4 regions of the Nonomuraea roseola genome follow, and region 2 is predicted to be linked to each of the others. Evidence: riboswitches for the same ligand, from Rfam matches in the RefSeq annotation. Region 2 holds a riboswitch; each other region holds the start of a gene.
The links. A riboswitch is a leader RNA that binds a small molecule or an ion and turns the genes downstream of it on or off. The one in region 2 is predicted to bind cyclic di-AMP.
Positions count from the first base shown of each region.

Region 1: it holds a riboswitch for cyclic di-AMP, as region 2 does, so the genes downstream of both, ABFX55_RS48280 (CHAP domain-containing protein) here and ABFX55_RS44035 (C40 family peptidase) in region 2, are expected to answer to the same signal.
Region 3: it holds a riboswitch for cyclic di-AMP, as region 2 does, so the genes downstream of both, ABFX55_RS38075 (C40 family peptidase) here and ABFX55_RS44035 (C40 family peptidase) in region 2, are expected to answer to the same signal.
Region 4: it holds a riboswitch for cyclic di-AMP, as region 2 does, so the genes downstream of both, ABFX55_RS22560 (CHAP domain-containing protein) here and ABFX55_RS44035 (C40 family peptidase) in region 2, are expected to answer to the same signal.

Region 1 is NZ_BAAAXC010000015.1:5,251,290-5,256,317, forward strand. Features, by position in the region: gene ABFX55_RS48265 (ABC transporter substrate-binding protein) at 1-11, opposite strand, end outside; gene ABFX55_RS48270 (NUDIX hydrolase) at 386-1,006, opposite strand; gene ABFX55_RS48275 (hypothetical protein) at 1,367-1,987, opposite strand; cyclic di-AMP (ydaO/yuaA leader) riboswitch at 3,035-3,204, shown strand; gene ABFX55_RS48280 (CHAP domain-containing protein) at 3,220-3,993, shown strand; gene ABFX55_RS48285 (DUF3703 domain-containing protein) at 4,039-4,407, opposite strand; gene ABFX55_RS48290 (cation efflux transmembrane domain-containing protein) at 4,407-5,028, opposite strand, start outside.
Region 2 is NZ_BAAAXC010000015.1:4,347,959-4,352,986, forward strand. Features, by position in the region: gene ABFX55_RS44020 (MFS transporter) at 1-243, opposite strand, end outside; gene ABFX55_RS44025 (hypothetical protein) at 289-1,161, opposite strand; gene serA (phosphoglycerate dehydrogenase) at 1,390-2,979, shown strand; gene ABFX55_RS44035 (C40 family peptidase) at 3,582-4,148, opposite strand; cyclic di-AMP (ydaO/yuaA leader) riboswitch at 4,209-4,352, opposite strand; gene ABFX55_RS44040 (3-isopropylmalate dehydrogenase) at 4,451-5,028, shown strand, end outside.
Region 3 is NZ_BAAAXC010000015.1:3,096,505-3,101,532, reverse strand. Features, by position in the region: gene ABFX55_RS38085 (RDD family protein) at 1-737, opposite strand, end outside; gene ABFX55_RS38080 (amino-acid N-acetyltransferase) at 944-1,513, opposite strand; cyclic di-AMP (ydaO/yuaA leader) riboswitch at 1,788-1,937, shown strand; gene ABFX55_RS38075 (C40 family peptidase) at 1,943-2,986, shown strand; gene ABFX55_RS38070 (LuxR C-terminal-related transcriptional regulator) at 2,992-3,204, opposite strand; gene ABFX55_RS38065 (winged helix-turn-helix transcriptional regulator) at 3,429-3,839, opposite strand; gene ABFX55_RS38060 (NADP-dependent oxidoreductase) at 3,918-4,847, shown strand; gene lysX (bifunctional lysylphosphatidylglycerol synthetase/lysine--tRNA ligase LysX) at 4,954-5,028, opposite strand, start outside.
Region 4 is NZ_BAAAXC010000014.1:884,398-889,425, reverse strand. Features, by position in the region: gene ABFX55_RS22580 (GntR family transcriptional regulator) at 1-44, shown strand, start outside; gene ABFX55_RS22575 (hypothetical protein) at 575-1,597, shown strand; gene ABFX55_RS22570 (WD40 repeat domain-containing protein) at 1,602-2,552, shown strand; gene ABFX55_RS22565 (RNA 2'-phosphotransferase) at 2,687-3,226, shown strand; gene ABFX55_RS22560 (CHAP domain-containing protein) at 3,477-4,184, opposite strand; cyclic di-AMP (ydaO/yuaA leader) riboswitch at 4,202-4,336, opposite strand; gene ABFX55_RS22555 (SEL1-like repeat protein) at 4,472-4,933, shown strand; gene ABFX55_RS22550 (Gfo/Idh/MocA family protein) at 4,914-5,028, opposite strand, start outside.

The DNA of each region.
Region 1 (5,028 bases), 900 kb from region 2:
GAGCGAGCCATGACGGCCTCCTGAACTGCCCTCCCTACGGGCGCCTCAGGCGGCTTTCACACTCGGTCGGGAACCTTGATGACGAGCGCGGACAGCGGTCGGGGTGCACCCATGGAGAACTTTTCATTCAACAAATACTCACAACCATCGGTCGCTTCCAGCAAAGCTCTGGAAGTGTCCCGGTGGAAACATGTGAAAGGAAAAGAACTCATTACTCGAGGCGACCCTGTCATCGCCGGCTCCCTGGGCACCGAGCCCGTAGAGACAACGCGCTCCCTCGCCGATCGACCCCGGGCCGCGCCGGCCCTCGACCCCCCGCGCGAGAAGCCCAACCTCGTTCGCGATCAGCCACGTCAGTTGATCGTTTCCCAGGTCGTCGGGGGGCCTACATGTCCAGGGCCAACGGTTCGCTCGGCAGGCACCCGTTCCCGTCCAGGACATCAGCGAGCAGCAGGGGCAGCCTTGGAGGGAAGAAGGTCTGTGTCGCCTGGGCAGCGACCAGCTCAGCGAAAGACCACCATCGGTGTTCAGTAATCGCATCGTGTTCTGCGGGCTCTAGATGCTTTCGGCTGATGCTCTGGTTGTTTCGGATTCGGGCGAGGAAGTACCTCTCATGCGCGTGGATGGGCTGGCCTGACCAGTAGGCGTCCACATCGCGAGTCCACAGACATGGGCCCCAGTCGATGTCGGTCAGGCCGGTCTCTTCAAACAGTTCCCTGCGGGCGGCTTGGAGGAAGGTCTCACCGGGCTCAACGCCGCCGCCTGGCAGGATCCAGAAGAATGCCGGCGCAGGATGACCGGGGACGACGATGACGCCATCGTCTCGGACCTGCATCATGAGCAGCTGGTCATCGGGATCTAACAATACGGTTCGAGCTCCGTGCCGGGTCCGCACCTGGCAGCTCCCTTCTCGTTCAGACTGTTGGGTGTCGCAGCAGGGCTCAAGATCCTGCCAAGCCTGACGTAGTGCCGCGACCACTTCCGCGGTCGAGCTGGACTTGGGCACGATGGAGCGACCTTTGTGCTCTGATCTCCGATGGATGCGCCGCCCGCTACGGTGTCGAATAGCGGTTTGTCGGCTCCGGCTCATCGTCCTGGCCGTTCGGCGCGTCGTCCGGCACGGGCAGACGTGTCCACCGTTCGCAGCACGGCGTCTGCGTCCACCGCAGGCCGTGCCGGGCTGGTTCGGTCCCCCCAGAAGATGATCTGTCCGGTCTGGAGCCGGCCGCCGATGCCGTACGCGGCAGGGCGAGGGGGTCGGTCGAGGACGGAGGAGTAGGCCCGGCGAGAGCGTGAGGCGAAGCGCGCGCACCTCAAGACGATGGCGGCAGTCTGGGCCGAGGTGTACGGCCAGGACCCCAGCCTCTTAAATCAACAGTGATCGCATCGCGTCCAGCACGATGCTGGCGAAGAATCCCAGCGCGACGCCATACAGCATGTATCGGCGCTGGGTTCTCTTCCCTCGCTGATCGACCTTCTCGGCGACTACGTCCATCTTGCTATGCAAGAGCCGGTCGAATGCCTCGGCCTCTTCCTTGCGCAGCTGCGCCATCTCCCTGCTGGCCTCAGCCTCCATCCAGTTCATCTCGGCCTCAGCCGCCAGCCTCCTGGCCATGGCGGCGCGGGCCTGCATGGCGGCTTCGAGTTCCTCCAGCTCCGCGAACGTGCCCTCCAGCCGTTGGGCCAGATCGGTGAAGCGCGATTCCAGATTCTCGTCGTCGCTGACTGCCGGAACGCCCGCCTGCGGGGAGGACACGTGCATGAACTGCTCAAGCCGCTGAAACTGCATCTCCGTGCGGGCCCGATCGCGCAGCAAGGCGGTGGCTATGAGCGCGACGACAAGCAGGGTGGTGCCCTCCAGGACGCTGGAGCGCAGCGCGTCGGAGAGGACCGAGAGGGAGCCGATGACCACCGCCAGAATCAGCGCGATCATGCTGTCGGCGTTGGCGGCGAACCAAGCGGCTAAATGGCGGAGGGAGGATGGCATGAACCTACGATGCCGCTCCCTGGATCAGTTGCGATAGGGAGTGAGCGGGGGGAAAGCCCAGTGCCCAGGATCACCCGCGGGCCGCGTCCAGAAGCGCCGACGCCACAGCGGCCCCGCCGCGAGCTTCAGGTCGTCTCGGACGGTCGTGGTGATCGCCCCTGCCCACGCACCCCGGCCTCTGCCATTTACAGCACATTGCAAGCAGGCCGCAACCGATGCCAGTTGCCAACGTGCCTCAGCACAAGTGGCGGCTTGTCAGCACGAGCGCACGCACCGTCCGCGAGGCAGCGGCGCGAGGGGCGCCGGCGCATGGCCGCCCGGCGTTCCGACTCCGGGTGAACAAACTCCACTGTCGGCTCCATCGGCGTGTCAGGTTCCGTGCCCACGTCTCCCGAACCGCCCGGCTCATGACGACCCACCGTGTTCCTCTCTGAATCCAGGATGACGGGTGGCTCGACGTCGACGGGCTGTGCGAGGTAGTTGGGGCGTCGTCGAGCATGTGGCGGAAGGAGTTGATCAGGATGCCGGTCAACTCGGCGAGCGGGATGAGCTCGGCTTGGATGCCGCCGTCCTTGACGCCGAGTTCGGTGACGAGGCCTGGTCGACGAGCTGCTCGGGAGTCTGCTTGTGTCTGATCAGCGAAACCGCGGCGTCCACAGGGGCTGACGTCGGGGACTGCCAGGTCGTTGGACATCTTCGACGTAGCTCGCGGCGATGTCGTCGGGGTCGCGCAGGGGGCGACCGTGAGCGTGCAGGCGCGTGGGGCCCGGGTCGCCGTGGCGCAGCAGTCCTTCGGGGGCGTGTGCGGTGATCCAGGTGAACAGCGCCGAAAAGGTGTGCCAGGTGGCGACTGGTCGCTCTCGATGGTGACGAGGTGATCTCGCGGGGGAGAGCTCGTGAGGGCAAAAGCGAGGTGTGGTCGACGGCTGTCCAAACCAGTCCAAGGTAAATCTTTTGTCCGGAATGGTGCGGTTTGTTCAACAAATCGCTACCTTCTTGCCACATCGCAACGTACTGACCGGCGACTTGCCTTCACCCCCGAGGGCGGCCGGTCGGCCGCCGAATCCCATCGGTGACGGGCACGTCCCGTCATGGGAACCGGGGACCCACTTGGTGTGGAGCGATCCACGCCTGGGGGGAATCCACCATGCGTGGTGGTAGGGCGACTCCTGGCCCGAACCCGTCAGCTAACCCGGTAGGCGGTCAAGGAGAAAGGGCATTCCCCCAACCTCATGCCATCCATCGTGGACGGGCTGCTTGACGCTGCCCAAAGGGATCTCGGCTACCGGGAACAGAGCAACGGCTACACCAAGTTCGGCGAGTGGTACTACGCCAACGTGGACAAGAGCGACTCCTACTTCAAGACCGCGCCCTGGTGCGACATGTTCGTCACCTGGGCGGCGCACCAGGCCGGTGTCGAGGAGTACGTCGGAGAGTTCGCCTACACCGTCGACCACGCGAAATGGTTCAGACAGCAGGACGCGTGGAGCGAGGAGCCCGAACCAGGCGCCATCGTCTTCTTCGACTGGTCCGGCGGGGACCGCATCGATGGCATCGACCATGTCGGAATCGTCGAGAAGGTGGACGGAGCCAAGGTCTTCACGATCGAGGGCAACGCCGACCGTGTCTGGCTCAAGCGCAAGGAGCGTGACCCGGGCAAGATCGTCGGCTACGGCCTCCCCAGGAAGGTGCAGGAGAACCTCGGCGCGCGCGTGGAGAGCGCCTCCGAGCAGGTCGAGAGCGCGGCCGTCGGCGGCGCGTCCGAGCCTCCGATGAAGACCGCGGCCGTGCAGGACGTCTCCGTGTCCGCTCGGCAGACGTTCGCCGGTGTGACGTCCGAACTGCCCCAGGTTCAGGACGTGACCGCTTCGGCCGCCGTGCTGGTCGCGCTGCTGTGCGCCGCTGTGGCGGCCAAGCGAATGCGGGGCATGCGACCGGCCCACGCGGTGGGCGGCGGTGGCCGAGTCCACCGGTCATCCGGGTGGAACCGGGACCTGCTCGCGTAGAGGGGGCTCTGCGGCCGAGCCGTGTGGCTCGGCCGCAGAGCCCGGTCATCGCTCCTTGCCGGGCGACGCGAGGTTCGACAGCAGGGTGGCCAGGTCGGCGGGGATCGGCTGGGGCTGGGTGAGCGGCACGGAGGCGCGGCCGGTGTTGCCTTCGGGGTAGCGGCCCAGTGCCGAGCCTGGAGCGGCGACGATGATCCGGATCACCTGGCCGAAGGCCTCGCGCCGGTCGCGCTGGGCGACGGCGAGGGCGAGCATCGAGAGGTGGTTGCGGGTGTGCGGCCAGGGCCAGGGCTGGGAGATGATGTGCGCCCGTTCCAGATGTCGCCACCGGGCCTGCGGGTCGGCGGTGCGGGCGGCGTTCATCTCGCTGTCGTAGGCGGCCCGCACGCGGGCGGGCATCCGGCGGCCGAGCATCAGTCGTCCTTTCGGTCGTTCGGGCAGCAGCCGTCGGCGCACCCGGCCGAGGCCGAATCCGGGGCTGAGAGGTCGGTGGCGAGCGGATGCGGAGCGCAGCAGGCGTCCCCGCGCCAGGCTTCACGACCCTCCTTGACCGCCACCGCGGCGATCACGAGGGCGGCGACGGGGTCGGCCCATGACCAGCCGAACAGGCTGTTGAGCGCCAGCCCGGCCAGGAGCACCGCCGACAGGTAGGTGCACAGCAGCGTCTGCTTGGAGTCGGCCACGGCCGAGGCGGAGCCGAGCTCGTGACCCGCGCGCCGCTGGGCGGCCGACAGGAAGGGCATGACGACCAGGCTGAGCCCGGCCAGGATCAGGCCGGGCGTGGAGTGGTCGGCCTCGCCGGTGCCGAGCAGGGCGCGTACGGCGTCGAAGGTGACGTAGGCGGCCAGGGCGAAGAACGACAGCGCGATGACGCGCAGGGCGGTCCTCTCGCGCTCTTCATGGGCGGCGCCGGAGAACTGCCAGGCCACCGCGGCGGCCGAGGCGACCTCCACGATCGAGTCGAGGCCGAAGCCGACCAGCGCGGCGGAGGAGGCGACGGTGCCCGCGGTGATGGCCACCGCGGCCTCGACCACG
Region 2 (5,028 bases):
CAGCATCCACGGCCTGCGCGGGCCCATGCGGGAGACCGTACGGTCCGACCACCGGCCCACCAGCGGGTTCACGACCAGGTCCCAGATCTTGGGCGCGGCCACCACCACCCCTGCCAACCACGCGGGCACGGCCAGGAAGTTGGTCATGTAGTACAGCAGCAGCAGTCCTGGCACGGCGCCGAACGTCGCCGTGCAGAACGAGCCGACACCGTAACCGAGGCGCACGCCCCTGGGGACGATCATGGGCCCATTGAATCGGAGCATGCTCCGTCCGGACAGGCCCAGATCTCAGTCGGTGACGTCGGCGCACACCACGTGCGCGCCGAGCTCCACCATCCTGCGCTCGCTGCGCGCGTCGGCCACCCTCGCCATGAGGATCGGCGCCTCGCTGGCCGCCAGCTGCGGCAGCCTGGCCCTGACCCCTCGGTGCAGGTCGCGGACCACGTCCTCGGCCGCCGACATGTGCACCTTGACGTGCAGCATGATCCCGGGAGCCCCCGAGGCCGTGCGCGCCTCGGAGATCCACACGTGATGGACCAGCGGGTAGTCGACGAGCAGGAGCGCGATGGCCCCGCGCAGCGCGGGCAGGATCGGATGGGTGCAGCGGCGGTAGCCGGGATCCACCTGCTGCATGGGGCCCGACAGATGGGGACGGGGCGCGGGGATCCACGACTGCGGCGCGGCCGGCACGGAGCGCACGGGTGGCGGCGCCGGCGACGCGCCGTGCATCACCGCCGCTCCCTGCGAGACCGCGGCCATGGCGCCCGTCGCGTACGCCGTGGGCATCGCCCCTGACAGCACGGGCTGGGGTCCAGTCCGTGTGGATGCCAGGAAGCGCTGGAGGTCCTCGATCGGAACGGCTGCCGCGGCAGGTCCTGCGGCGTCGATCACGATCTCCCGCACGCCTGTGACGCGCTGGATGTCGAGGATGGTGTCGGCGTCGCAGGCCGACAGCGAGTGGCCACCCCGGTGGCGCGCGTAGGTCTGGGGGCCTGTGTAACCGAGCAGCACGCGGTCGCCGACCTGGGTGGTGCCCAGGACGACCGAGCGGTCAGAGCGCACGGCCACCAGGATTCCCCCATCGGCGAGTGCGGCCAGCAGCAGGTGCGGACTGCCATGCTGGGCGAGCACGTCGGCGAGAGCGGGGTTCCCGATGCTCATAGGGTGAACGATAGGTAGTAGCCCACGGCTTATCAGGCTAATAGCGAATAAATCTCCCGATCAAGACAAAGTTGGCTCGGGTTGGGATGACTCGCTCGGCTGCTGGGTAACGCGCCCAGATCCTGAGACCCTCGTGAATGCGTTCACAAGCCCGGATAGACTCTGAGGGATCCGAGGGGCCCGCTGCCGTGTCCCTCAGCCCGTCGCATGACCCCTAAGGATCCACCTGTGAACAAGCCCGTCGTTCTGGTCGCAGAGGAGCTGTCGGAAGCCGGTCTCGCCGTGCTTGGTGCGGACTTCGAGGTCCGCCACACCGACGGCGCCGACCGCTCCCAGCTCCTGCCCGCGCTCGCCGACGTGGACGCGCTCATCGTCCGCTCCGCCACCCAGGTGGACGCCGAGGCCATCGCCGCCGCCCCGAAGCTGCGCGTCGTCGCGCGCGCCGGCGTCGGCCTGGACAACGTCGACGTCGAGGCGGCCACCAAGGCCGGTGTCATGGTCGTCAACGCGCCGACCTCCAACATCACCAGCGCCGCCGAGCAGACCGTCGCGCTCATCCTGGCCAGCGCCCGCAACACCGCCCAGGCGCACGCAGCGCTCAAGAACGGTGAGTGGAAGCGCTCCAAGTACACCGGCGTCGAGCTGGACGAGAAGATCGTCGCCATCCTCGGCCTCGGCAAGATCGGCCAGCTGGTCGCGCAGCGCCTGCAGCCGTTCGGTGTCGAGCTGATCGCCTACGACCCCTACCTGCCGCCGGCGCGCGCCGCGGCCATGGGCGTCAGGCTGGTCAGCCTCGAGGAGGCCATCAAGACCGCCGACTTCATCACCGTGCACCTGCCCAAGTCGAAGGAGACCCTCGGTCTCATCGGCGACAAGGAACTGCACGAGGTCAAGCCGTCGGTGCGGATCGTCAACGTGGCGCGCGGCGGCATCGTGGACGAGGGCGCCCTCTACTCCGCGATCAAGGAGGGCCGTGTCGCGGGCGCGGGCCTCGACGTCTTCGCCAAGGAGCCCTGCACCGACAGCCCGCTGTTCGAGCTGGACCAGGTCGTCGTCACCCCGCACCTCGGCGCCTCCACCCACGAGGCGCAGGAGAAGGCCGGCACCCAGGTCGCGCGCAGCGTCAAGCTCGCGCTCGCCGGTGAGTTCGTGCCCGACGCGGTGAACGTCCAGGGTGGCGCCGTGGCCGAGGAGGTCAAGCCTGGTCTGCCGCTCGCCGAGAAGCTGGGCCGCGTCTTCACCGCGCTGGCCGGTGAGACCGCCACCAAGCTCGACGTCGAGGTCCGCGGCGAGATCGCCAGCCAGGACGTGCGGGTGCTGGAGCTGGCCGCGCTCAAGGGCGTCTTCACCGACGTCATCGAGGACGCGGTCACCTATGTCAACGCCCCCCTCCTGGCCAAGGAGCGCGGCCTGACGGTCGACCTGATCACCAGCTCGGAGAGCCCCGACTGGAGGAACGTCGTCAGCGTCCGGGGCGTGCTGGCCGACGGCCGTACCGTCTCGGTGTCGGGAACGCTCTCGGGCCCGCGTCAGGTCACCAAGATCGTCGAGGTCAACGGCTACGAGATGGAGATCGAGCCGACCGACCACCTGGCCTTCCTCACCTACACCGACCGTCCCGGCATCGTCGGCGTCGTCGGCAGGCTGCTGGGCGAGCACGGCATCAACATCGCCTCGATGCAGGTGGCGCGCGACGTCAAGGGCGGCAAGGCGCTCATCGCCCTGACCGTCGACTCGGCGATCCCCGCCGACGTGGTCGACCAGATCGTGGCCGAGATCGGCGCCGACAGCGGCCGCTCGGTCGACCTGACCGACTGACCGTCTCTCGCATGGAACGCCCTCCCGCACACCGCGGGAGGGCGTTCGCGCGTTCCGGGGTAGCCGTCAACGATGTCTCATATCGTGAGATATTCGGACGTCCTACGAGACAGTCTGGACCGTGCCAGGTACTTTTGAAGTAATGCGCTGGGTACTCGTACTTATTACCTGCCGCGACGGGGCCTGTTAGGGCAGGTCGACGACCCGTCGCGGTGAGCGGCGTCGTGTCGGCCACAAGTCCCTTCGTCCGGTCCGTGACCCGGACCGCACGAGCTCAGGCCCGGTCGGATTCGCGACCGGAGTCCGACGTCCGATTCATACGCGTCCGCGAAATGAGATGAGTCACGTGTACGACATGTACCCATGGAACCGTGCAGAAGAGCGTGAGGAAGAGGCGGCTGAGGCCGTCCAGACCGCGCTGGACCGCAGAGACAACGGCGGTTCCCCCTCCCCTCGCTGATCCGGGCCGTTCCGGTGGAGGTCCCCCTGCTCCACCGGGGCGACCCCACCGCTGACACTTTCCGCAGGAGCGCAGTCGTCCCCCCGCGCCTGCCGTGGTGGCGAGGGCGCGAGGGGACGGCCTTGTACGGGCGTGCCGCCGCCTACAGGGTGGCGGTCAGCATCGCGGGGGCGGGTTCCTGCTTGGCCTTTGCCTGCTTCATCGCGAGCGCCACACCCTTGGGGTCTGGACGCACCGCGCCGACGAACGCCTGCCGTCGCCAGGCGCTGAGCTTCTCCTCCTTCACCACGTCACCCGAGCGGGGTGCGTGCACCATGTGTCCCGGCCTGGAGATCATGCCCACGTGGCCGAGGCCGCTGAAGAAGACCAGGTCGCCGGGCTTGAGGTTGTCCCACGAGATCTTCCTCGAGAAGGCCCGGTACTGGTCGGCGGCCACCCTGGGCAGTTCGATGCCCGCCTTCTCGTAGGCCTTGAGCATCAGGCCCGAGCAGTCGTAGCCGCCGGAGCCCGTGCCGCCCCAGACGTACGGCGTGCCGCGCTTGGCCAGCGCGAACTTGAGGGCGACCCGCCAGGCGGGGGTGGATTGTTCGCTGAGTCGCGCCTTCTTGACGTCGGCGCCGGTGATGCTGCTCGCCGAGCTCTTGCCGGTGGCGGAGCTCGAGGGGGTGTCGGAGCCGGTGGTGTCCGCGACGGCGGGGGATGCCGTCACGAGGGCTCCTGCGGCGAGAAGACCGCAGAGGGCAGCGGTCGTGGTGATGCGAGACAGGGGACTGTCCTTCCACGTGGCCGACCGGGTTAGCTGACGGGCTCGGGCGTGGAAGCCGCCCTACGGCGTGGGGACACCGATTCGCCCCAGGGGGAAATGGGTCCCCGGCTCCGTGCGACTCCGCAACGGATTAGGCAGCACGGACTCTAACGAAAGGGTCAAAGCACCGCAAACAGGACAAAACTGGACGTCCGGCAAGTGAGATGAGTGTTCGTCCATCGAGACGAGCCGGTAAGGTACCGCCCATGGAGTCGCGCAACATTCGTCTGGCCGTCATCCCCGGCGACGGGATCGGCACCGAGGTCGTCGCCGAAGGGCTCAAGGTCCTCGAGGCGGTCGGCGTCAAGATCGAGTCCACGCACTACGATCTGGGCGCCACCCGCTACCACGCCACCGGGGAGACCCTGAGCGACGAGGTCCTGCAGGAGCTGCGCGGCTACGACGCCATCCTGCTCGGCGCCATCGGCGACCCCAGCGTGCCGCCGGGCATCCTCGAGCGCGAACTCCTGCTACGCCTGCGTTTCGAGCTCGACCACTACGTCAACCTGCGCCCGGTCAAGCTCTTCCCCGGCGTGGAGACCCCGCTGGCCGACACCCTCCCTGGCGACATCGACATGGTCGTCGTCCGCGAGGGCACCGAGAGCCTCTACGCGGGAGCCGGTGGCGTCCTGCGCCGTGGCACGCCCCACGAGATCGCCACCCAGGAGTCGCTCAACACCGCCTTCGGCGTCGAGCGCGTGGTCCGCTACGCCTTCGCCAGGGCCGCCGAGCGGCCGCGCAAGAAGCTCACCCTGGTCCACAAGACCAACGTGCTCACCTACGC
Region 3 (5,028 bases), 1.3 Mb from region 2:
CCGTCGATGATGCGGGCGACCAGCCGCTGCCACCATTCGGCGAGCGGAGCGGGAGCGCCGGGAGGCTGCACCCCCGCGGGCGCGCCGTACGGCTGGCCGTAGCCGGGCTGCTGCCCGTAGGCCGGCTGCTGCTGCTGGCCGTACGCCTGCTGCTGGCCGTAGGGCGACTGCTGCCCGTAGCCGGGCTGCGACTGGCCCTGCTGGCCATAGCCCTGCTGGGGCTGCTGGCCGTAACCGGGCTGCTGGCCGTAGTCAGGCTGCTGGCCATAGGACGGTTGCTGCTGGCCGTAACCGGGCTGGCTCGGCTGGCTCTGGCCGTAGCCCGGCTGCTGCTGGCCGTAACCGGGCTGCTGACCCGAGGAAGGCTGCTGCTGGCCGTAGCCGGGCTGGCTCTGCTGACCATAACCGGGCTGCTGGCCGTAGCCGGGCTGGCCGTACTCGGGCTGCTGACCCGAGGCGGCCTGCTGACCGTAGCCCTGCTGCCCGTAGGACGGCTGCTGCTGGCCGTAGCCCTGCTGCCCGTACTCGGGCTGCTGGCTCTGGCCCTGCTGGCCGTAGGAAGGCTGTCCGTAGCCTGGCTGCTGACCGGAGGAGGCGGCCTGCTGGCCGTACCCCTGCTGGCCGTAGCCCTGCTGCTGTTGCTGACCGTAAGGCTGCTGACCGTAGCCCTGCTGGCCGTAGTCGGGCTGCTGCTGGCCCTGGTGACCGTAGCCGCCGCCGTCTTGGCGATAGCCCACGATCGTCGCGTCTGGATCGGGGTCGCCCTGGCGTCCCGCGTTCTGCTGACCGTATCCATGAGTCCCAGCGGAATTGTCTTCAGGCTGGTCCTGTGGATACGGCGGCTGTCCGGTGCTCACCGTGTCACCTCGCTTCGATGGCGCATGTGGCACATGTCAGGACACATGCTTGCTGTTGCCCAACGTATCGACATGAGTATCAACAATCACCTTTCCCCTTGGTCAACGTCTGAGTCAACCGTGTCCAGATGGAGCAACATCCGGGTGTTGCCAAGGGTGTTGGGCTTCACATGTTCAAGATCGAGAAACTCCGCGATCCCTTCGTCGTAGGAAGCCAGCAACTCGGCATAGACCTCGGGTGATACAGGTGCGCCCTCGATCGGGACGAAGCCATGGCGTGCGAAGAAGTCGACCTCGAAAGTCAGGCAGAAGACCCTGCGCAGACCCAGGTCACGGGCCGTCGCGACCAGTGCGGTAACAATACGGTGACCGATTCCCGCACCCCTGTATTCGGGGTCGACGGCGACCGTTCGGATTTCCGCCAGATCCTCCCACAGCACGTGGAGCGCGCCGCAGCCCACGACCTCGCCGCCGCGATCGGCGACCCAGAACTCCTGGACGTCCTCGTACAGCGTGACGGTGGCCTTCTCCAGCAACCGGGGGCCCGCCCCCGCGTACGTGTCGACCAGGCGCCTGATGGCTCTGACGTCGGGCGTGCGGGCGCGCCTCACGACGATCTCGGTGTCCTTCGGGGTGCGCTCGGCGACCTGCTCCATGGCCCTTCAGCGTACCCAGCCCGTTTCGGCCCATCCTTAACTACCGTCACATGACGCGCTGTAGCAAGTCGCACACAGTGCGCAGCGCTGGAGTAACAGTCCGACAAATCCACCTAAAGCCGGGCAATACGCTTGCAATGCCCTGGTAGATCGGGCTTTCGCGTGATCACGCCGTGACGCTTCGGTTGCACAACCTCTACGGGATTGGCAGTTCTGGTTGAGCAGGAACCTGGCTTGCACTAGTGTCCAGCGACGATGTCCCCCACGCGACACGCGTGGAGACGCGCCTAATCCCCGCAACCCGGGGAGCCGGGGACCCGCCGGCGGCCAGCACCGCCAATGGGGTGAGTCCGAGCACGTGCTCGGTAGGGCTGCTCCGGCCCGAACCCGTCAGCTAACCCGGTAGGCGGCAACGAGAGGAGCCGGTTGGTGAAGCGCACGCGTACCCACGAGGGGAAGACCGCGGGCAAGCACGCCCGCCCCCACGAACCCGGCGCCCTGCGCAAACGGTTCGCCATCGTGGGCGCGGCGATGGTCGTCCTGGCTCTCACCGTCCCGCTCGGCTCGGCCGCCGCCGACCCCAAGCCGACGCTGAAGGAGCTCTCCGAGCAGGTCGAGAAGCTCCACAACGACATCGAGACGCTGACCGAGCAGTACAACGGCCAGCGCGAGAAGCTCAAGAGCGTCAAGAAGTCCGCTGAGGTGGCCAAGAAGATCCTTGCCACCAGCGAGGCCGACCTGGCCGCCAAGCGGGCGCGCGCCACGCTCCTGGCCGAGAGCACCTACATGAGCGGCGGCTTCACCGACGGCCTGGCCTTCGCCACCTCCGCCGACCCTGACTCCTTCCTTGACGGAGCCGCCACCTTCTACGCCCTCGGGCAGCAGCAGGGCCAGGAGGTCAAGGAGCTGGCCGACTCCATCGCCGCCGCCGAGCGGGCCAAGGCGACGGCCAAGACACGACTGGCCGAGGTGCAAAAGCTCGTCGACGACCTCGGCGAGAAGCGCAGCAAGATCACCACGATGGTGACCAAGGTCGAGAGCAACCTGTTCAAGCGGGCGATCGGCGAGGCCGGTCAGCCTGGCACCAGGGCCACCAGGGTCAACCTGCCGATCATCGGCAGCGGCAAGGCGGCCGAGGCCGCGCGTTGGGCTCTCACGCAGCAGCTCAAGCCGTACGTGTGGGGCGCGGAAGGCCCCAACTCCTACGATTGCTCGGGCCTGGTGATGGCCGCCTACCAGCGCGTCGGCATCAGCCTGCCGCACTACACGGGCGACCAGTGGACGGCGGGCACCCACATCACACGCGAGCAGATGCGCCCCGGTGACCTGGTCTTCTTCTACAACGACCTGCACCACGTGGGCATCTACATCGGCGGCGGGATGATGGTCCACGCGCCCCGCACCGGCGACGTCGTCCGCATCGCCGCCCTCGGAAACCGCCCGTTCGCCGGAGCCGTGCGCATCGCGGACTGACGCGCCTAGATCAGTCTTCGGCGCGCGGCCCAGGCCACCGCCTCGATCGCCGTGGCGACGCCGATCCTGTCGCAGATGCCGCGCAGGCGGCGGCGCACGGTCCGTCCGCTGATCTCCAGGGCCCGCCCCACGCGGTCGACCGTGACACCCTTGGCCAACTGCGCGAGGAGATCCAGGTCGTCCTGGCTCAGCTCGACGCCTTCAGTGAGCACATCCATCGGGAGCCCTCCCCCCAACAGCACAAACTCGGAGACGTCTCGGCTCAAGCAGGCTGCTCGTCTCGCAGAAGGTAAACGCAGACTGGAAAGGTCGTCAAGGTCGTTTCGTTCCATACTTGACGACCGCCATTGACTTGATCGTTTCTATACGACGAACATTCCTCGCCTGGAGTGCCGAGAACGGTCCACAGGCCCCTTACTGCAATCCGCCCGTCTCATGAATTTCACGGCGAATTCTCAGAATCGGCGTCATATCGAAGGCGCGCCGCCTCCACGTCGTCGATGTGACTCTCGGCCCACTGCTTGATGGCGGCCATGAGCGGAAGCAGGCTCTCTCCGAGCGACGTGAGCCGATAGTCGACCCTTACCGGCACCGCCGCCGTCACCGTCCTGGTGACCAGACCATCGCGCTCGAGCCCGCGAAGGGTCTGGGTGAGCATCTTCTGGCTCACGCCGGCGATCGTCCTCGCCAGGTCGCTGTAGCGCTTCGACCCGTCGGCCAGCGCGTTGAGCACCAGGCTCACCCACTTGTCGCTGAGCGTGTCGAGCAGCTTCCTCGAAGGGCAGGCCGCGACGTAGGCGTCATAGGCCCGCTTGGCCTCGGCCCTGCGCTCGGCCGCAGTGACGGTCGCCATATGGGCTCCCTCCGGTTGGTTACGCACTTCCAGGTGCCTTCTTACCCGAAGAGAGTAGCTCTCCCTAGATTCGATGACATGACGACCATGCGTGCACTCATCGGCGGCTCCGGCTCGCCTCGGCTCATCGAGGCCCCACTCCCCCAGGCGGGCCGCGGCCAGATACGGATCAAGGTCGCCGCCGCGGGGGTGAACCCCTTCGACCTGGCGGTGGCGGCGGGAACGCTCGCCGACTACGGCGTCGCCAGGAAGCTCGACGCCTACGGGCTCGGCTTCGACGCGGCGGGCGTGATCGACCAGGTGGGCGAGGGCGCCGCCTTCGCCCTTGGGCAGGAGGTCATCGCCCTGGCGAGCAGGCTGGAGTCGCCTACCAAGGCGCAGGCGGAGTACGTGGTGGTCGACGCCCGCGCGGCGGCGCTCGCGCCGCGGGGCGTCTCGGCGGCCGAGGCTGCCACGCTGCCGCTCAACGCGCTGACGGCCTGGCAGTCCCTCGACAGGGCGCACCTGCGCCAGGGCGACACCGTGCTGGTCACCGGGGCCGCGGGCGCGGTCGGAGGGTACGCGGTGGAGCTCGCCGCGGCCAGGGGCCTGCGCGTCGTCGCCACCGCCGGACGGCAGGACGAGGAGCTGGTGCGCGGCTTCGGAGCCGAATGGTTCGTCTCGCGCGAGGAGAACCTCGCCGAGGCGGTCAGAAGGCAGGTGCCGGGCGGCGTGGACGCGGTGATCGACGCCGCGATCACCGGGCTGGCAGGGCTGGACGCCCTGCGCGACGGCGGCGCCTTCATCGCGCTGTCGGCGGGCGTCGCCCCCGTCCCGCTGCGCGGGACGGACGTGGCGACGGTGTTCTTCAGGGAGGAACCGCGGCAGCTGGCCGAGATCGTACGGCTGGCGGAGCTCGGCCGCCTCACCACCAGGGTCGCCGGCACCTACCCGCTGGAGAAGGCCGCCGACGCCCACGCGCGCCTGTCCTCCGGCGGCGTCCGCGGCCGCCTGGTCCTCCTGCCCTGACCCCTGACGGCCTGCCCGACGATCGGTGAGATCATCCACGGCCCGAGCCGACGCCCGCCCGCCACCCCTGGCCTCCTGGGTGCGCCCGTGCCCGCCCGGCCACGCTCTAGTGGGAGGAGGGCTTCACCAGGGGGAAGAGGATGGTCTCCCTGATGTTCTTGCCGGTGAAGGCCATGATCAT
Region 4 (5,028 bases), on a different contig from region 2:
ACGCCGAACGGCTGCTCCTCCAGGCGTACGAACCCGCAGGCTGACCCGCCGACGTCTTCCACCTCCAAGTCGGACCCGCCGGGCCTCGCTGCACGGTGGCCGGTACGACGCGATACCGCCCCGCTCCACGTCCGACCGCTCGACTTCGCCCTGCCGGATGGACTTCGCCCTGCCGGGTGATGTCATCCGCTGGTGACGTCGACCCCAGAGATCTCGTCGCCCCCGAAAGCGCCCCTGGCGGTGTCGTTGCCTCGGTTTGCTCCCCGCTTGACCAACCTGGCCGCGCGGACTTCGCTCCCCAGGGAGGTTCGCGTCGCTGGGTGACGTCGTCCCGAGAGATCTCGTCGTGCCCGATAGCGCCCCTGACGGTGTCGTCTGCCTCGATTTTGCACCGTTTCGACCCCGGGCCCCAAGGGTCGGCCCTCCCAGGAGTACCTCTCTGATCGGCTCGGCGGCACCTGCCCGCGTCCGGACACCCTGACGGCTTGTGCCGGCCGTACCGCAGCTGTGGCTGACCTGTGACCAACCGATCTCGCGATGGGGGAGTCCAACCGGTTGAAGAAGGAGAGGGGTCATGAAAAGGACACTTCTGGGGGCGGCGGCCGTGGCACTGGCCGTCGGCGGGACGATCGTCCCGGCACACGCGGACACCACCGCGACCACCACCACCACCAAGTCGACGGCCGCCGAGTCGGACGCCGCCACCGCCCGCATGGCGTGGGTGGGCGCGTGCAAGGACGCGGACGGGCTCAGCCACCCGTGCGGTACCTGGCGCGTCAGGCTCAGGGCCGGCGGTACGGTCACCGTCGCCGGCGCCGCCGCCACCGCGGTGGACGCCCGCGGGCGCAAGGCCGACATCGTGGCCGCGTTCGCCATCAGCGGCGACGGCCAGTGGATCCTCTACGAGCGCGTCAAGGACCACCGGCTGGTCGTGCGGAAGGTCGCGGGCGGCAGGGGGACCGTCCTGCCGGCCTCGCTGACCAGGAAGGGCACCGACAGCCTGCGAGCCCGGCTCTCGCACGCGGGGGACAGGGTGCTGGTGGAGCACAACGACGAGGCGGGGCGCGAGCCTGGCAAGATCGTCACGGTCGCCACGGGGAAGATCCTGAAGCTGCCCGCCGCCGACGATCTCGAGGGGTTCAGCGGCGACGGCGACGAGGCGCTGGCCACGCGCCACAACAACGACAACACCACCACGCTGGTCGCGCACGGGCTGGACGGACACAGCGTCGCCAAGGTCCCGCCGCAGGTGGTGATGAACGCCTCCACGCGCGCCCTGTCGGCCGACGGTCACACCGTCGCCGTGCTCATCGGCGGCAACGCCGACACGCGCGTGCCGCCCAAGCTGCGCCTGTACGACCTGACCACCGACCGGCTGTCGGCTGCGGTGACGCTGCCGCTCAAGCCGGACGCGACGGTCTACCTCGCCCACTGGACCGGCGACGGCAGGCTCACGGTCAAGGCGCACACGGGCGGGGACGAGAAGCCGACGGTGGTACGGGTGCTCACCGTCGACACCACGACGGGCGCGGTCAAGCCCGCCGACACGTTCACGGTCACCGCCAGGAACTACACCTGGCTGACGGCGGGAGAGTGACGAGATGAAGATCAGAATCCTGGCGGCGATCGCCGTCGCACTGGCGATGCTCGGGCTGCCGGGCACGGCGCTGGCCGACCCAGGGCACGGCGCGATCCGCTACGCCTCCGCGAAGGGCTGCGTGAAGAAGGACGGCGCCACCGTCCCGTGCGGCACCTGGCGGCTGGTCAGCCACGAAGGCAAGGTCACGCTGCTCAAGGACGCCCAGCTACGGGCGGTCGGCGCGAACGGCAAGGAGGTCGACTACGCGGTGGCGCCGCTGGCCGTCTCCGGCGACGGGCAGAAGGTCGCCTACTTCAGGAAGGACGGCAGGCTGGCCGTCCGCACCGTGCACGGGGGCGTCACCCTGCTGCCGAAGGACGCGCTGCCGCCCAGGACCAACCAGTACGACGTGGTGCTCCAGCTCTCCGACGACGGCGCGCGGCTCGCGGTCGTCACGTCCAGGGTGCGGCTGTTCGACACGGCGACGGGGAACAAGCTGGGGACGCTGCCCAGGTACCAGAACTTCATCGGCTTCAGCGGCGATGGAGACAAGGTCCTGACCAGCGCCGACGGCGACGAGTCTGTGATGGAGATGCACGTCTTCGACCTGGCGGGCAGGCGGCTGCTGTCGGGCACGCCGCCGCAGCTGGTTTCCAGCAACGGCCCCTACGCGCTCAGCGCCGACGGCAGGACCATCGCGGTGCATGTGGCGGGGTCGAAGGTCGCGCTGTACGACCTGCACTCCGACCAGATGGTCAGCAGCCACCTGATCAAGCTGCCCAAGGAGGGGACGGTCCACAAGCTGGACTGGACGGGCGACAACCAGGTCACCCTGCACGTCTCGCAGTACCCGGAGGGCAAGGCGACCAGGATGACGGTGATGCAGCACGACGTGACGTCGGGGGCGACGCGCGTCCGTGACAGCTACTCGATGCTGAAGGACACGTTCGTCTTCGCCGCCTGCGGCGGCTGAGCGGTCCCCCTGCCCGCGGCGCGCTGAAGGTGTGGCGCCGCGGGCCTTCCCCCGTCGCCGGACGGCAGGAGGGCGGTGGGCTCGCGGATGTGAATCCGCAGAAGGTTCCGGCCGCCCTGCGGCACAATGCCTGCATGAAGGACCGGACCGTGCGGATCTCGAAGTACCTCGCCAGGCACCTGCGCCACGATCCGGGCGCGATCGGGATCACGCTGGACGCGCAGGGCTGGGTCCCGATCGACGATCTGCTGGAGGCGGCGGCCCGCCACGGCTTCCCCATCACCAGGGAGGAGCTCTCCCTGGTGGTGTCGGACAACGACAAGCAGCGGTACGCCATCGAGGGTGACCAGATCAGGGCGAGCCAGGGGCACTCGGTGGCGGTCGATCTCGGGCTGGAGGCCGTCGAGCCTCCGGAGATTCTTTACCACGGGACCGTCCCTCGCAGCCTCGGCGCCATCAAGGCGTCGGGGCTGCTGCCGATGTCGAGGCAGCACGTCCACCTGTCGGCCGACAGGGACACGGCCGTGCGGGTCGGCGCGAGGCGGGGGGTTCCCGTGGTGCTGGTCGTCGCGGCGGGGGAGATGCACGCGGGCGGACACGAGTTCAGGGTCAGCGCCAACGGGGTGTGGCTGGTGGCAGCCGTCCCGCCGGCGTTCCTCCGCTTCCCCGGCTGACACCGCCGGATGTGACGGTTTCCCGGCCGGGGCGGGATGGGGGATCCCCAGGGGAGCGTGACGGGTTGGCGGGGGGCAGGGGCTTGCCCCGGAAGGGGGATGACAGGTCGACGCGGGGACCGTGGACGGGTGAGAGCGTCGGAGGGATCGTCACCCGGAACGCGATCCGCCCCGGTCCCCCGGGTGCCATCCGCCGGTCAGGAGACAGGCAGGCGCACCCGGAGACCGGGGCTGGGGAATCGCGAGGGGACTACGCGCCCGAGTACTGCGGGTAGCCGTACCCGACGACCTGCGACTTCGGACGGACACGCTGCTCGACGGCGCCGTTTCCCGTGTTGCCCTCGACCGTGGTGATCGTGCCGTTGCCGTTGTCCTTCTCCACGAAACCGACGTGGTTGATGGAGCTGATGCTCTTGCTGCCGCTCCAGGAGAAGAAGACGACCGCGCCGGGCTTGGGAGTGGTGCCCCAGCGCTCGTTGTTCTTGAACCACTTGGCGTGGGCGACGGTGTAGGCGTCCCAGCCGACCTGGGGACGGGCGCCGGTCATCTCACCGACCCAGGAGACGAACATCGCGCACCACGCGGCGTTGGCGTACGCACGGGGGCTGCCGCCGTCACGGGCGACGGTCTCCTTGGCGCGCTGGGAGTTGACGTACCACTGCTGGAACTTGGTGCCGCCGCCGGAGGAGTTCTCCTTGACGCCGATCTGCTTCTTCGCCTCGGCCAGGACGGCGCTGGCGGTCGGCATGGCGGGGACGCGCTGCTGCTGCTTGACGGCGGCCTGCTTGCCGTCGGTCTTCGCGGCCATGGCGGCCACGTGGGACTTGTCCTGGGGGGCGGGAGCGGTGTCGGCCTGGGCGGCCTGCGTGGGAACAAGAGTGCCTGCGAGAACCGCGGCGCCGAGGGCGGCGTGGGCGTAGGTCATCTTGGGGGCACGGCTACGACGGTGCTTGGCCATGAAAAGGGGAGTCTCCTTGCTCAGCTTCATGCCGCTTACCGGGTTAGCTGACGGGTTCGGACGTGAAGCTGCCCTACGGCACGGTGTGCCGATTCACCCCAGAAGGATTGGGTCCCCGGTTCCGCATGGTGCGGATTCAGCGGTCACAGGCATAGGACCTGTGAGTGTTTTGCAATGTCAGGCAATGTCCGGTTCGTCCGGTTTATGCCTGGAGTGACCCCAAGGTAATACATGAGGCAAGTTGGATACAAATTGATAAAGGTCCCGCGATCATCTACGGTCAGGTCATGTCGCCCCAGGACCTGTTCAACCACGGCCTGCAGGAGGACGGACGCCGTCCACGCGAAGCTCGAAGATGGTATCTCCTGGCCATCGAGTCAGGGCACCAGGAGGCCGCCCGCAGAGCGGCCTTCAACCTCGCCCTCATCGAGGATGAGGACGGCCGGATCGACGAGGCCCGGCACTGGTACGGCAGGGCCGCCACCCCCCGGGCGATGTTCAACCTCGGGGTCCTCGAGGAGGGCTGTGGCAACGCCGAAGCCGCTCGCCAATGGTACGCAAAGGCGGTGGAAAGTGGCCACCCGGAGGCCGCCCCCCGGGCGATGTTCAACCTCGGGCTGATGGAGGACCGGGCGGGCCACCGCGCGAGGGCCCGCGGCCACTACCTGATGGCCGTCGGCTCCGGCCACGAGGAGGCGGCCACGAGGGCCCGCGCCAACCTCGAGGCGCTCAGCGAGCACCCAGCCTGACCCTGGCCTCCTCCAGCATGCGCATCATCGCCAGGCTCTCGTCCAGCGGCATGATCGCGCTCTCCGTCCTGCCCTCCGCCAGGGCCTCGCGCACC